One region of the Enterococcus faecalis genome, then DNA from elsewhere that is predicted to be linked to it. Evidence: predicted binding sites of a transcription regulator. Region 1 holds the regulator's gene; each other region holds the start of a gene.

Region 1 (4,608 bases):
CTAGGAAAAAAGATTTTAGAAGAAGGTCATTTTAAAGAAGACCGTACAGGAACTGGGACGTATAGTTTATTTGGCTATCAAATGCGTTTTGATTTGGCCAAAGGATTTCCCTTACTAACAACCAAACGAGTACCGTTTGGCTTGATTAAAAGTGAGTTATTGTGGTTTTTAAAAGGCGACACGAATATTCGCTATTTGTTAGAGCGAAATAATCATATTTGGGATGAATGGGCGTTCGAACGTTACGTAAAAAGCGCAGATTATCAAGGACCAGACATGACGGATTTTGGGCATCGTGTCTTACAAGATCCAGCGTTTGCAGAACAATACAAAGAAGAACATCAAAAGTTCTGTGACACCATTTTAAATGATGCAGAGTTTGCAGAAAAATATGGTGAATTAGGGAATATTTATGGTGCGCAATGGCGTCACTGGGAAACCAAAGATGGTAGCTTTATCGATCAATTAGCTAATGTGATTGAAATGATTAAAACCAATCCTGATTCTCGTCGTTTAATTGTTTCCGCTTGGAATCCAGAAGATGTGCCTTCAATGGCGTTGCCGCCTTGTCACACTATGTTTCAATTTTATGTAAATGAAGGAAAATTAAGCTGTCAACTTTATCAGCGCAGTGCCGATGTTTTTTTAGGTGTTCCTTTTAACATTGCAAGCTATGCTTTATTGACACATCTGATTGCACATGAAACAGGTTTAGAAGTGGGGGAGTTTGTACACACGCTAGGAGATGCCCACTTATATCAAAATCATGTGGAGCAAATGCAAGAACAATTATCACGAGAAGTTCGTTCTTTCCCAACGCTCGTTTTGAATCCAGACAAGGCTTCTGTTTTTGATTTTGATATGGAAGATATTAAAGTAGAAGGCTATGACCCACATCCAACGATTAAAGCGCCGATTGCCGTATAAAAAAGGAGAGAGAAGCTATGTTAGCAGCCATTTGGGCCCAAGATGAACAAGGAGTGATTGGTAAAGAAGGCAAATTGCCTTGGCATTTACCCAACGACTTGAAATTTTTCAAGGAAAAAACAATTCATAATACATTGGTCTTAGGACGTGCAACTTTCGAAGGCATGGGATGTCGTCCGTTACCAAATCGAACAACGATTGTTCTTACCAGTAATCCGGATTACCAAGCTGAAGGCGTTTTGGTTATGCATTCCGTAGAGGAAATTCTTGCGTATGCTGACAAGTATGAAGGCGTGACCGTTATTGGTGGAGGTTCTGTCGTTTTTAAAGAACTGATTCCCGCATGCGATGTCTTATATCGGACAATGATTCATGAAACGTTTGAAGGCGACACTTTCTTTCCAGAAATCGACTGGTCTGTTTGGGAAAAAGTTGCCACTGTTCCCGGCGTCGTGGACGAGAAAAATCTCTATGCACATGACTATGAAACGTATCATCGAAACGATAAATAATAAAATGAAGGGAGGCATGAGCAATGCCGACATTGAAAGAAAAAATTATTCAAGAGAGTCAACGTTTAGGCATCGATAAAATCGGCTTTACTCATGCTGAACCATTTATTGAATTAGAAGATTCTCTGCATGAACAACGAGAGCGAGGATATAACTCGGGGTTTGAACATCAAAATGTGGAAGAACGAATTTACCCAGAAAAAACGTTTGAGCATCCTAAAAGTATTATCTCCATTGCTTTAGCTTATCCCACCAAAGCTCAGGGAAAAATGCCTAGAGATGAAAAGCGTGGCCAATTTGCGCGAGCCTCTTGGGGAATTGACTATCATCACATTTTGCAGGATCGGTTGCAAAAATTAATTGCTTTTATTGAAGAGCAAGCTGCCACTGAAGCAGAAAAAGAACACTGGCGCTTTCGGCCGCAAGTGGATACTGGCGAATATGTCGACACCGCTGTTGCTCAGCGGGCGGGTTTAGGATTCATTGGTAAAAATGGTCTACTGATTACCGAAGAATTTGGTTCCTTTGTATATTTAGGTGAGGTGACCACCAACATTCAATTTGAGCCAGATGAACCTGTTCCAAACGGTTGCGGTGATTGTACTCGTTGTATCACAGGGTGTCCTACAGGGGCTTTGTTAGGGGACGGTCGAATGAATGCTCAAAAATGTTTGTCTTATCAAACGCAAACAAAAGGCATGATGCCTGAAGAGTATCGGAAAAAAATGCGTAACGTCATTTATGGTTGCGACATTTGTCAGCTGGTTTGCCCTTATAATAAAGGAAAAGATTTTCATTTTCATGAAGAGATGGAACCAAAGATTGAAGAAGTTTATCCCAAATTGGCACCGTTATTAACTATTTCCAATAAAGAATTTAAACAGCAATTCGGACACTTAGCAAGCTCTTGGCGTGGTAAAAAACCATTGCAACGGAATGCTTTAATTGCGTTAGCGAATTTGGGCGGCCGTGAAGCTATCCCACAAATTATTCTCTGTTTAAATGATCAGCGTCCTGTCATTCGCGGAACAGCTGCTTGGTCGTTAGGTCAGCTCGCAAAAAGAGAACCCGAGCAAAGTTTAGAAGCTTTAAATTATCTACTTTCTGTAGAAACTGAAGCAGAGGTTATCGAGGAAGCTCAAAAGGCTATTTACTTGTTAACAAGCAAAAAAGGAAGCCGCTCAACAGAGTGACTTCCTTTTTTTATTAAATATGATTGCGATATAAACCAACAACTTTACCTAAAATTGTAACGTTATCTAAAAGAATAGGCGCTAATGCATCATTTTCAGGCTGCAAGCGGATATGATCTACTTCTCGGAAGAATCGTTTACAGGTTGCTTCATCTTCATCGGTCATTGCGATTACGATGTCGCCATTATTGGCATTCGATTGCTTACGAACAATCACTTGGTCGCCATCTAGAATACCTGCGTTAATCATACTTTCTCCTCGAATCATCAACATAAATAAAGCATTTTCTTCTGTACGTAAATCAGGAGGTAACGGGAAGAAATCTGATGCTTCTTCCACCGCTAAAATTGGTTCACCAGCAGTTACGACACCTAACATCGGAATAGTTGTCGGCTGAATTCCGATCTTTTCCAAGCCTTCTGGTGTTAATTCGATTGCTCGCGGTTTTGTTGGGTCACGTAAGATTAGACCCTTTTTTTCAAGACGAGCTAAATGTCCGTGAACGGTAGAAGTTGAGGATAAATCAACAGCCTTCCCAATTTCGCGAACGGTTGGCGGATAGCCCTTTAATTCGACTTGTTCGTATATATATTTAAGTACTTCTAATTGTCTTGTTTCTGTACGTTTCGCCAAAACCCGCACCTTCTTTCAATTGATAAAATTAGTGTACCATAAAATGCGAACGAAATCAAACAAGCGTTCGTGTTTTATAAATATCAGAATATAGTTGTTTTTTTAAGGCAGTTCTTATAATATAGACAGTGAGAGTAAGGAGGGATTTTGATGTTATCGAAAGAAAAAATTGCCCGTATAAATGAATTAGCGAATAAAGCAAAAGTGGAAGAACTTAGTGCGAAAGAAAAAGTCGAACAACAAGAATTACGTAAAGAGTATTTAGAAGCATTTCGTGGAGGGATGCGTCACCATATCGAAGGAATGAAGGTCGTGGATCAAGAAGGGACCGATGTGACTCCTGAAAAACTAAAAAAAATTCAGCGTGAAAAAGGACTTCACAACAGAAAGTAATTGCTTTCATTGTCGAAATAAGCTACACTATGAATAAAGGTAAAAAAAACCTAAATTAGGAGATGATTTTTTTGTTTGACAAGACAGATCAATTGGGCGTTAATACAATCCGGACATTAAGTATTGAAGCCGTACAAAAAGCGAACTCAGGACATCCTGGTTTACCAATGGGTGCTGCCCCAATGGCGTATGCACTTTGGACAAAACATTTAAAGGTGAACCCAACAACTTCTAGAAACTGGGTTGATCGTGATCGTTTTGTACTTTCAGCAGGCCACGGCTCTGCAATGTTGTACAGCTTATTACATCTATCAGGATACAACGTAACAATTGACGATTTGAAAAATTTCCGTCAATGGGATAGTAAAACACCAGGGCATCCAGAAGTGCACCACACAGATGGTGTTGAAGCAACAACAGGACCTCTAGGACAAGGGATTGCTATGGCTGTTGGTATGGCAATGGCTGAAGCGCATTTAGCTGCAACTTATAATCGTGATAGTTTCCCTATTATGGATCATTATACGTACGCAATTTGTGGTGACGGCGATTTAATGGAAGGTGTTTCTCAAGAAGCAAGTTCAATGGCTGGTCATATGAAATTAGGTAAATTAATTGTCTTGTACGATTCAAATGACATCTCATTAGATGGACCAACTTCTAAAGCCTTTACTGAAAATGTTGGGGCTCGTTATGAAGCATACGGATGGCAACATATTTTAGTTAAAGACGGCAATGATTTAGATGAAATAGAGGCTGCGATTGAAGCGGCTAAAGCTGAAACAGATAAACCAACACTGATTGAAGTTAAAACAGTCATCGGTTACGGAGCACCAAAAGAAGGAACATCTTCCGTTCACGGCGCGCCAATTGGTGAAGAGGGCATTACAGCGGCTAAAGCTGTTTATGGTTGGGAATATCCTGACTTTACTGTGCCAGAGGAAGTCGC
Region 2 (4,608 bases), 1.3 Mb from region 1:
TTACTCGCAAACTGTCTGATTTATCTTACAAAGATTTATATTATCAAGAGATGAAACTTTTAAAAATTATTCGTTAATATACTTATAGTGGTCTATCAAAAAAAGAATATTTATTCCGTTACATAAACTTTGAAAAAATGAAAAATAAGACCTTCAACATACTCTATCCTGTTGAAGGCCCTTCTCTCTTATTTAACCCTTTAATTTTTACGACCCTCTAAATAATCATACCCAAAATGTGCATACGCAAATGGCGTTGCAATTCGTCCTCGCGGTGTTCGTTTAATGAAACCTTTTTGAATAAGATAGGGTTCATACATATCTTCCACCGTTTCGGTTTCTTCACCGATATTTACAGACAAGGTACTTAAACCAACTGGACCGCCGCCGTATAAATCAATCATTGTTTTCAACAATTTTTGATCGACATAGTCCAAGCCTTGATGGTCCACTTGCAGTAAGGTTAACGCTTTGTCTGCAATCGCTCGGTCGATTTTGCCATCTGATTGGACTTGGGCAAAATCACGGACACGTTTTAACAAACGATTAGCAATTCGGGGGGTTCCTCTTGAGCGGCGCGCAATTTCAAAGGCACCTTCCTCAAAAATCTCCGTTTGAAAAATATCCGCGGAACGGAGAACGATTTCTTTTAAATCCTGCTCTTGATAATACTCCATGTGAGAAATAATCCCAAAACGATCTCGTAATGGCGCTGAAAGCATCCCTGCCCGTGTGGTAGCGCCCACTAAAGTAAAAGGCGGTAACGGAAAATGAACGGGATGTGCCGTGGTTCCTTGACCGACCATGATATCAATGTAAAAATCTTCCATTGCGGAATACAGCATTTCTTCCACAACTCGCGGCAAACGATGAATTTCATCGATAAATAACACATCACCAGGCTCTAATTCGTTCAAAATAGCGACTAAATCTCCCGCCCGTTCGATGGCTGGTCCACTTGTGGTACGAATGTTCACATTCATTTCATTGGCGATGACCATCGCCATTGTCGTTTTCCCTAAACCTGGCGGACCATAAAGAAGGGTATGATCCAACGCTTCATTCCGATTTTTCGCCGCTTCAATATAAATCGTTAGTTCTTGTTTTACTTTATCTTGACCAATATATTGTGCTAAAAATTGTGGACGTAACGATTTTTCAATTGAAGCTTCTGCTTCTTGACTTGCAGCTGAAAGCAACCGTTCTTCTTCTGTCATCGTTATTCCTCCTTAGCGTTTCATCATGAATTTTAACGCATTGCTCAAATAAACATCTGTCGTTGTCTCACCTAACGCTTCCAATTGCTTAGTGATACGCTTAATCTCTCGGTCACTGTAGCCTAGGGCACTTAATGCTTCTAACGCTTCTGCCAATGCTTGATTGCTTGTTGTCACCGCTTCGGTTGCGGTCATGGCCGCAACCGCTGCTTCGGAAGACTCTAATTCGCCTAATTTTCCTTTTAAATCTAAAATCATTTGTTGGGCTGTTTTCTTGCCAACACCTGGGAACTTCGTTAAATATGTAACATCTTCCCCTTCAATTGCATTGATTAAACCACCATGATCAGCCACAGAAGCCATGATAGCTAAGCCACTTTTAGGTCCAATTCCAGAGACACTGATTAATTTTAAGAACAATTGTTTTTCTTCTAAACTGCCAAAACCAAATAAAAGTTGTGCATCTTCCCGCACGACTTGGTGAAGATATAGTTTAATATCCGTATCCATTTTTCCTGAATAGCGATACGGGTTATCGACTGAAATCTGATAGCCAATGCCATTTGTTTCAACGACAATATAGTATGGGCTAACAAACGTTACTTTTCCAATAATATATTCGTACATGTTGTCACCTTTCCAATTGCTGATTGCGTACATATGTTCCATTTTACTTGATTCATTTATTTTAAGCGATATCTTCATCGTTTGCAAATATTCCTATGAGCAATCTATACTAATAGTCTGAAAACACTCTTTATAAAACAGCTTTCTATTGATGAAGCAAACAATAATTAATAACTAACAGAAGACAGATTAACACGCTCTCCCTAGTAGACAATAATTTTATGTACAACTCAGTCTAATAATTCTATCTAGAAAGCTGTAAAAATTTAGGATTGATATTACTTTCAGACAAAACTAAATCATAATCTTTTGGGTAAACTTTTAAGTGCTGATCTAACGCAACAGATACCCCTGCTTGTAACCTTGCTAAAGCTACTTTATTATCCATCCATGTCAATGCATGAAATAGGGTACCTAAACAGGATATTCCTTTGCCTTTTCTATACTCTGCCTGAGTAATATTTGCTCGGTGATGAAAATTTTCACTATATCTAATAACTGCTTTAGCAGACCGATAGTTATACATTCGTCCACCATGTGCAGCTCTATTCCTATAACTATGACATAAAAAGATAATGTCAGTAAACATATTGGTAATCCCTTCATCCACGATTTCTTTAGGTATTCCTAGAATCATTGCTATAACTTCTTTTTTATTTTCACTTTTTTGTAATTTATAAAAATTAGCCAGGTTTCCAAATGTTGTTCCTTTTAACATAATCCAAGGTGGAACGTTTCCATGATAACCACGATAGTGTTTCATGGGTTCTATATCATCGTAGATAATCTTTTTAAACTTTGTAATTAGCTGATCAACTTTATATCCTTGTCCGTTTTTGTTTTTCTTTCCACTTTGATAATGACGTCTATTCAAATAGTCTATTTGTTGTTCACCTATATTTTTACTGACAACGTAAGAAATAGCTGCTCTTACATACATCTCAACATCACATGTCGCATCAATTACAGATGAAGTTATTGTTTTGTCCATCATAAATAAAGAAAAAATATGATCAAATGTACTGTTTTCTATAAAACATTCTTCTTGATGGTCAGTTATTTTTTGCTTTTTTTCCAAAAGGAAGTCTTTATAGCCATTGATAATCTCATAATAGCCATAAAAAGATAATTTCTTTTTTGCATTTTCTTTATCCGAGAAAACCAATCCTCGAGCTTCCAAAATAGCTAATTGTTCATCTAATGTTTTAAAAGGCTTCATATACTGTTCTCCTATTAATTAGCACAAGAACGTCTATTAGAAAAACTAATAGACGTTCTTGGTTAGCCGCACAGCAGCTCTTCTTTAAGGTTATCTCTATGCTATCATTTGTTTTGTAGCTAGTCAATAGCCCAATTTTCTAAAGAAAAAGCTTTTTATACTAAAAAATACAATACGTTGTATAAAAACAGAAAAAATATTAAGTATATTTCTATACATTGGCCAAAAAATCAAAATGCACACAGCCATAGCGGAGAATTTTTTATCATCGACCTTGGCTACATCTATTTGTTACTTTTCGCTCACTAGGGAATTAAAAAGTGCGTACTGTTTTTTTTGACATGCTTGCGTGATAATAGCGGTAGCTTCAAAAAAATAACCAAAAAGGAGACTACATACATGAAATTAAGTATCTTAGATCAATTAACGGTTCCTAAAAATCAATCAGCAAGCGACACATTACAAGAAGCCAAAGAGCTCGCTCAATTAGCGGAAAAACTTGGTTACACAAGAATTTGGTATGCCGAACATCACGGCTCAGACGCCTTTGCCAGTGCAACGCCAGAAATTTTAGTTGCACATATTGCTAGTGCCACCGAAAAAATTCGTGTTGGCGCGGGTGGCATCATGACCATGCATTATGCGCCATTTAAAGTCGCAGAAACGTTTAAAACGTTAGCAGCTTTATATCCTGATCGAATCGATTTAGGCATGGGCCGCTCGCCTGGCGGCAGCCCTTTAACTACGTTGGCGTTAAATAATGGTCAGCCACCACAGCTAGACCAATTTGATAAATTACCTGAAATTTTACTCTTTTTAAGAGAGGAATTTCCTGAAGATCATTTATATTCTAAAATTTCAGCTGTTCCGCGGGAAGTTCTATTACCACAACCTTGGTTACTAGGTGCTAGCAAAGAAAGCGCACGTTCAGCTGGTGAATATGGCATTAATTTTTCCTTTGCTCAGTTTATTCATGGACATTTGCCCAAAGAAGTATTGTCCGCATATTACAAGCATTTCCGACCAGTAACTGAACAACAAGAGCCGCAAGTGAGCGCTGCGTATTTCACTTTTGCCGCCGACACGAAAGAAGAAGCAGAATACCATGCGACTAGTTTCGAGCATTATATCTTTGCCACCGAACATGGGCTTCCAAATAAATTTTTATCGCCAGAAGAAGCCCTAGCTTTCCCTTACAGTGAAATGGACAAACTGGTTTTAGAACAAAATAAACAACGCTTTGTCATTGGCAGTAGCCAAGAAGTTGCGGAGTTTTTCCACCAACAAGAAGAACTAGGGTTGACAGAAGCAATGCTAATCACCCCAGGTTATGACAAACAAACGCGCTTTCAATCGTTTGAACGCCTAGCAAAAGAATTATTATAGAAAGGAAATGAGAAATGTTAGAGGTTTTAAAAAGAATTAATACGCTTGCACAAAAAGAGCGTGAACAAGGTTTAACATCTGAAGAACAAGCTCTTCGTGTCGATTTGCGACAGGAATATTTGCGGACCATTCGTGAACAATTCAATAAAACATTAATGG
Region 3 (4,608 bases), 970 kb from region 1:
AAGGTACCAATGGGCTGTCGTTCCTTTTTACAAGGCTGGAAAGACGAACAAGGTGAAGAAGTAAATGTTGGCCGAATGAATTTAGGCGTTGTGACCTTGAACTTACCAAGAATCGCTTTAGAAGCGCAAGGAAGTCAAGAAAAGTTCTGGCAAATTTTAAATGAACGTTTAGCGATCGTTAAAGATGCTTTGGTTTATCGGGTTGAACGTGTTAAAGAAGCTAAACCAGCGAATGCACCGATTTTATACATGTATGGTGCATTTGGAAAACGTTTAGCTACACAGGATGCCGTAGATGAACTGTTTAAAAACAAACGTGCCACGGTTTCGCTTGGCTATATTGGCTTGTATGAAGTGGCTTCTGCCTTTTACGGCGGTGCTTGGGAGGACAATCAAGAGGCCAAAAACTTTACACTGGATATTTTAAAAGAACTGAAAAAAAATGCCGACAACTGGGGCAATGAATACGGCTATCATTTTAGTGTCTACTCTACACCGAGCGAAAGCTTGACTGACCGTTTTTGCCGTTTAGATACTGAAAAATTTGGCATCGTCGAAAATATTACAGATAAAGAATATTACACAAATAGTTTCCATTATGATGTACGCAAAAATCCAACGCCTTTTGAAAAACTTGATTTTGAAAAGGATTATCCAAAATACTGTTCTGGTGGTTTTATCCACTACTGTGAATACCCCATGTTACAGCAAAATCCCAAAGCACTTGAAGCTGTCTGGGATTACGCTTATGACAAAGTTGGCTATTTAGGAACCAATACGCCAATTGATCATTGTTATGCCTGTGGTTTTGAAGGGGACTTCCATCCAACTGAACGTGGCTTTGAATGTCCAGAATGTGGCAATCATGATCCTAAGACTTGTGATGTCGTTAAACGGACTTGTGGTTATTTAGGTAACCCGCAAGCTCGCCCAATGGTACACGGTCGTCACAAAGAAATTTCCTCTCGTGTGAAACATTTAAAAAATTAAACTCGATTATTCTATAGAAAGAAGTTTTGCTGATGCGTAATCCGAAACCACAAGAATGGAAAACCGAAGACTACAGCCAAAAAAAGATTGCCGATTACAAAGCGTTCAACTTTGTTGATGGCGAAGGTGTACGCAATAGTTTATATGTGAGCGGCTGTCTCTTTGCTTGTGAAGGTTGTTTTAACAAAGCTGTCCAAAATTTCAATTACGGTACGCCGTTTACAGAATCTTTAATGAATCAAATTATTGAAGATTTGTCCCATGACTATGTCCAAGGTTTGACTCTTTTGGGTGGTGAACCTTTTCTGAATACAGATGTTTGTCTTAGTGTAGTCAAACGTGTGCGGGAAACATTTGGCTCAGCCAAAGATATCTGGTCTTGGTCTGGGTATACCTTTGAAGAACTACTTTTAGAAACGCCTGATAAGCTTGAACTACTCCATTCAATTGACATTTTAGTTGATGGGCGCTTTGAACTGGCAAAACGTAATTTAAATTTACAATTTCGTGGCAGTAGTAATCAACGGATTATTGATGTACCCAAATCACTTGCTGCTGGCAAAGCTGTTATTTGGGAAAAATGTCATGACGCCGAAACGTCTTATGAACAAATCAAAAAATCAATTTAAAAAAGTTAGCCCTTTAGACACATCCTCAAGAGATGGCTAAAGGGCTAACTTTTTTCCCATAAAGGTAAAACAATGTTTTCATACGCTAGTGGATCTAAATTCGTTAAAGTAATGCCTAATAAACGGATTCCTTGTTCTAAACCTAAAATATCTTCCCAAATTAAATTCGCTTGATAGAAAAGTTCTTCTTTTTTAGAAATATATTCAGGTAATGTCACACGTTTCGTAATCGTCGTATAGTCAGTATAACGAACTTTCAGGACTACTGTTTTGCCATGTTTTTGCACTCGTTGCAATGCACGCTCAACACCTGCTGCTAATTGTCTCAATTGAGCCGTAACCTGCTCTTCCGTCGTTAAAGGGGTGCCGTAAGTATGTTCCTTGCCTACCGACTTACGATCTCTAGTCACTTGAACTGGCGCATCATGGATACCGCGGACTTTACGATACAATGAATAACCCATTTTACCGAATAACCGAATCAACGTCATCTCATCTTGCTTGTATAAATCTGCTCCAGTAAAAATCCCTAGTTCATGCATTTTAGGCACTGTTTTTTTGCCGATTCCGTGGAAATCTTCAATCGGTAATGCTTTCAAAAAATCTTCGGCCTCTTCTGGTAAGACAACCGTCAGACCCTTTGGTTTCTGAAAATCTGATGCTAACTTGGCTAAAAACTTATTGTAACTAACACCTGCCGAGCAAGTTAACTGCAATTCATGCCAAATATCATATTGGATCATTTTCGCAATTTTAATAGCCGACTTACTGTTGACCTTATTTTCAGTTACATCTAAATACGCTTCGTCAATAGATACCGGTTCAATCACATCTGTATAGCGGCGAAAAATTTCACGGATTTCTTGAGAAATTTCACTATATTTCTGATAATTACCTGGCTTAAAAATGGCACTTGGACATAGTTCATACGCCTTTTGAGCACTCATAGCCGAGTGAATACCGTACTGTCGAGCAATATAATTCGCTGTGGTCACCACTCCTTTGCCCCCAGTATCACTTGGATGGCGCGCAATAACTAACGGATGTCCTACTAGCTCTGGATGATCTCGTTCTTCAACTGAAGCAAAAAACGCGTCCATATCTATATGTATAATTTTTCTCGACGTATCTTTTTTTAAGGGAAAACGTAATTCGCTCATCATTTTGATTCGCCTCCTCCCTCTATTATATACGAACGTCCGTTCTTTTTCAAATTGAAACTTCTTTATTTCAACCAGAAAAAGCTGAAAATCCGTGAAGTTATAAACACAGATTTCCAGCTTTTTAATTAAACGACCAATTGTTTTTGTTGATTATAGTAGCCTTTATAGGCAAGATAAGTTGCAATCACTGAACCAATACTTGTTGCTGATAGCAACATAAAAGTCACCATAATCTGATATTTTATCGCATGGACAGGATCAACGCCCGCAAAAATTAAGCCTGACATCATCCCAGGTAAACTAACAATTCCGACAGTTTTGGCAGAATCAATCGTCGGCGCCATCCCGGTTTTCACACTTTGTTGGATGATTGGTAAAGAGGCGAGTTTGATAGTTGCACCTAATGCTAGTTTCTCCATTACCGCTTGCCGTTGGTTTTGAAAAAGAGTATCTAAATTGCGATAGCATAAACCAATTGCCACCATCGAATTGCTGGCAATCATCCCACTGATAGGAATGATTTGAGAAGGAATAAATTTAATAGAACCAGAAAAAATCAAAATACCAATGGTAATTCCTGTACTACAACCAATTGCAATGAAAGAAATCAAAAAGCCCTTTTGTAATTGCTGGCTGCGTTTTTTTGCATTAAAGGCTGCGTTGGAAACAATCACCAAAACCATGATGAGCGTTAAAATCAGGTTATTGACTTGAAAAACATATTTTAATAAATAGCCGACTGCGACTAATTGAATGACTGCTCGAATCACACTAATAATAATATCTTTGGTAAAACCTAATTTTTCTTTAGTACTAATAATTAATGCGACCACCACTAGCATGGCTGAAAAAAATAAGGATAAATTATTAACTGCTAAATCCATCTGTCGGCGCCACCTTTCCTGCTACAATACGAATCACTTGCTGTGCTTGCTGAATTTCTTCGGTATCATGCGTGACACGAACCAGCGTGACTCCTTGCTCTTTGTTTAATTGGTTTAACAATTGATTGACAATCTGTTTGCTTTCTTCATCTAATCCCGTTGTAACTTCGTCTAATAATAAAACATCTGGTACAAAAATAATGTTTCGTAGCAAAGCAACCCGTTGTCGCTCACCACCAGAGAGTTCGGCTATTTTCTTTTCAAGATAAGCAGCGGGCAATTTCACTTGTTGGAGTAATGCCACGACTTTTTCCTGATTAAACGCTTCTTGTCTGACGGTAAATGGAAATAACAAATTATCATACACGGTTTCACCAAATAAAGTTGGCTGCTGAAAACAATAAGAAACCTTTTGGCGGTATGTTTCGATTGGCATTGTAGTAATTGGCGCTTCTTGATAAAAAATTTCGCCTTCTGTAGGACTTAATAATGAAGATAAAATTTTTAAAAATGTACTTTTCCCGCTACCTGAAGGACCAACAATTGTTGTATTGCTGCCTGTTTCAAATGACAAATCAATATCAGAAAGAATGCTACGACCATTTACTTGATAAGACACGCCTTCTGCTCGCAATAAATTACTCATGTTTCTCTCCTTTTTTAAATGGAATGATATTCTTTATATACTTCTTGTTTTTTTACATTTCTCAATTTGGCCACTTCTTTGATTGCATCTTTTGAACTCCGTCCCTCTTCCTCCATTAAAACTTGTACATGTTCTTTGAGGGAAATAGCTGGCATTGCGGCTATTGTCTCTTTCTCACCAGTAAATCCGCTAACTAATAAACAACACTCGCCTTTTAGCGTATTTTCTGCTAAATATTCTGTTAGTTCTCCTAAGGTACCTCGTAAATACTCTTCGTGAAGTTTCGTTAATTCCCG

The links. Region 1 encodes LexA, which represses DNA repair genes until DNA is damaged. Its sites were predicted from a motif close to CNAACANNTGTTNG; they were not measured.
Region 2: ruvA (Holliday junction branch migration protein RuvA) is a predicted target of LexA. The motif match lies at 1,871-1,884, and genes of this name have one in related genera.
Region 3: dinB (DNA polymerase IV) is a predicted target of LexA. The motif match lies at 2,812-2,825, and genes of this name have one in related genera.

Annotation. Positions count from the first base shown of each region.
Region 1 is NZ_CP118962.1:1,365,600-1,370,207, forward strand. Features, by position in the region: gene PYW42_RS06720 (thymidylate synthase) at 1-927, shown strand, start outside; gene dfr (trimethoprim-sensitive dihydrofolate reductase) at 945-1,439, shown strand; gene queG (tRNA epoxyqueuosine(34) reductase QueG) at 1,463-2,632, shown strand; gene lexA (transcriptional repressor LexA) at 2,646-3,266, opposite strand; gene PYW42_RS06740 (DUF896 family protein) at 3,417-3,659, shown strand; gene tkt (transketolase) at 3,731-4,608, shown strand, end outside.
Region 2 is NZ_CP118962.1:72,271-76,878, reverse strand. Features, by position in the region: gene PYW42_RS00320 (hypothetical protein) at 1-77, shown strand, start outside; gene ruvB (Holliday junction branch migration DNA helicase RuvB) at 201-1,217, opposite strand; gene ruvA (Holliday junction branch migration protein RuvA) at 1,230-1,844, opposite strand; gene PYW42_RS00305 (Abi family protein) at 2,089-3,063, opposite strand; gene PYW42_RS00300 (LLM class flavin-dependent oxidoreductase) at 3,463-4,449, shown strand; gene PYW42_RS00295 (DUF896 domain-containing protein) at 4,464-4,608, shown strand, end outside.
Region 3 is NZ_CP118962.1:2,337,620-2,342,227, forward strand. Features, by position in the region: gene nrdD (anaerobic ribonucleoside-triphosphate reductase) at 1-990, shown strand, start outside; gene nrdG (anaerobic ribonucleoside-triphosphate reductase activating protein) at 1,023-1,619, shown strand; gene dinB (DNA polymerase IV) at 1,664-2,779, opposite strand; gene PYW42_RS11525 (ABC transporter permease) at 2,908-3,666, opposite strand; gene PYW42_RS11530 (ABC transporter ATP-binding protein) at 3,650-4,312, opposite strand; gene rsmI (16S rRNA (cytidine(1402)-2'-O)-methyltransferase) at 4,327-4,608, opposite strand, start outside.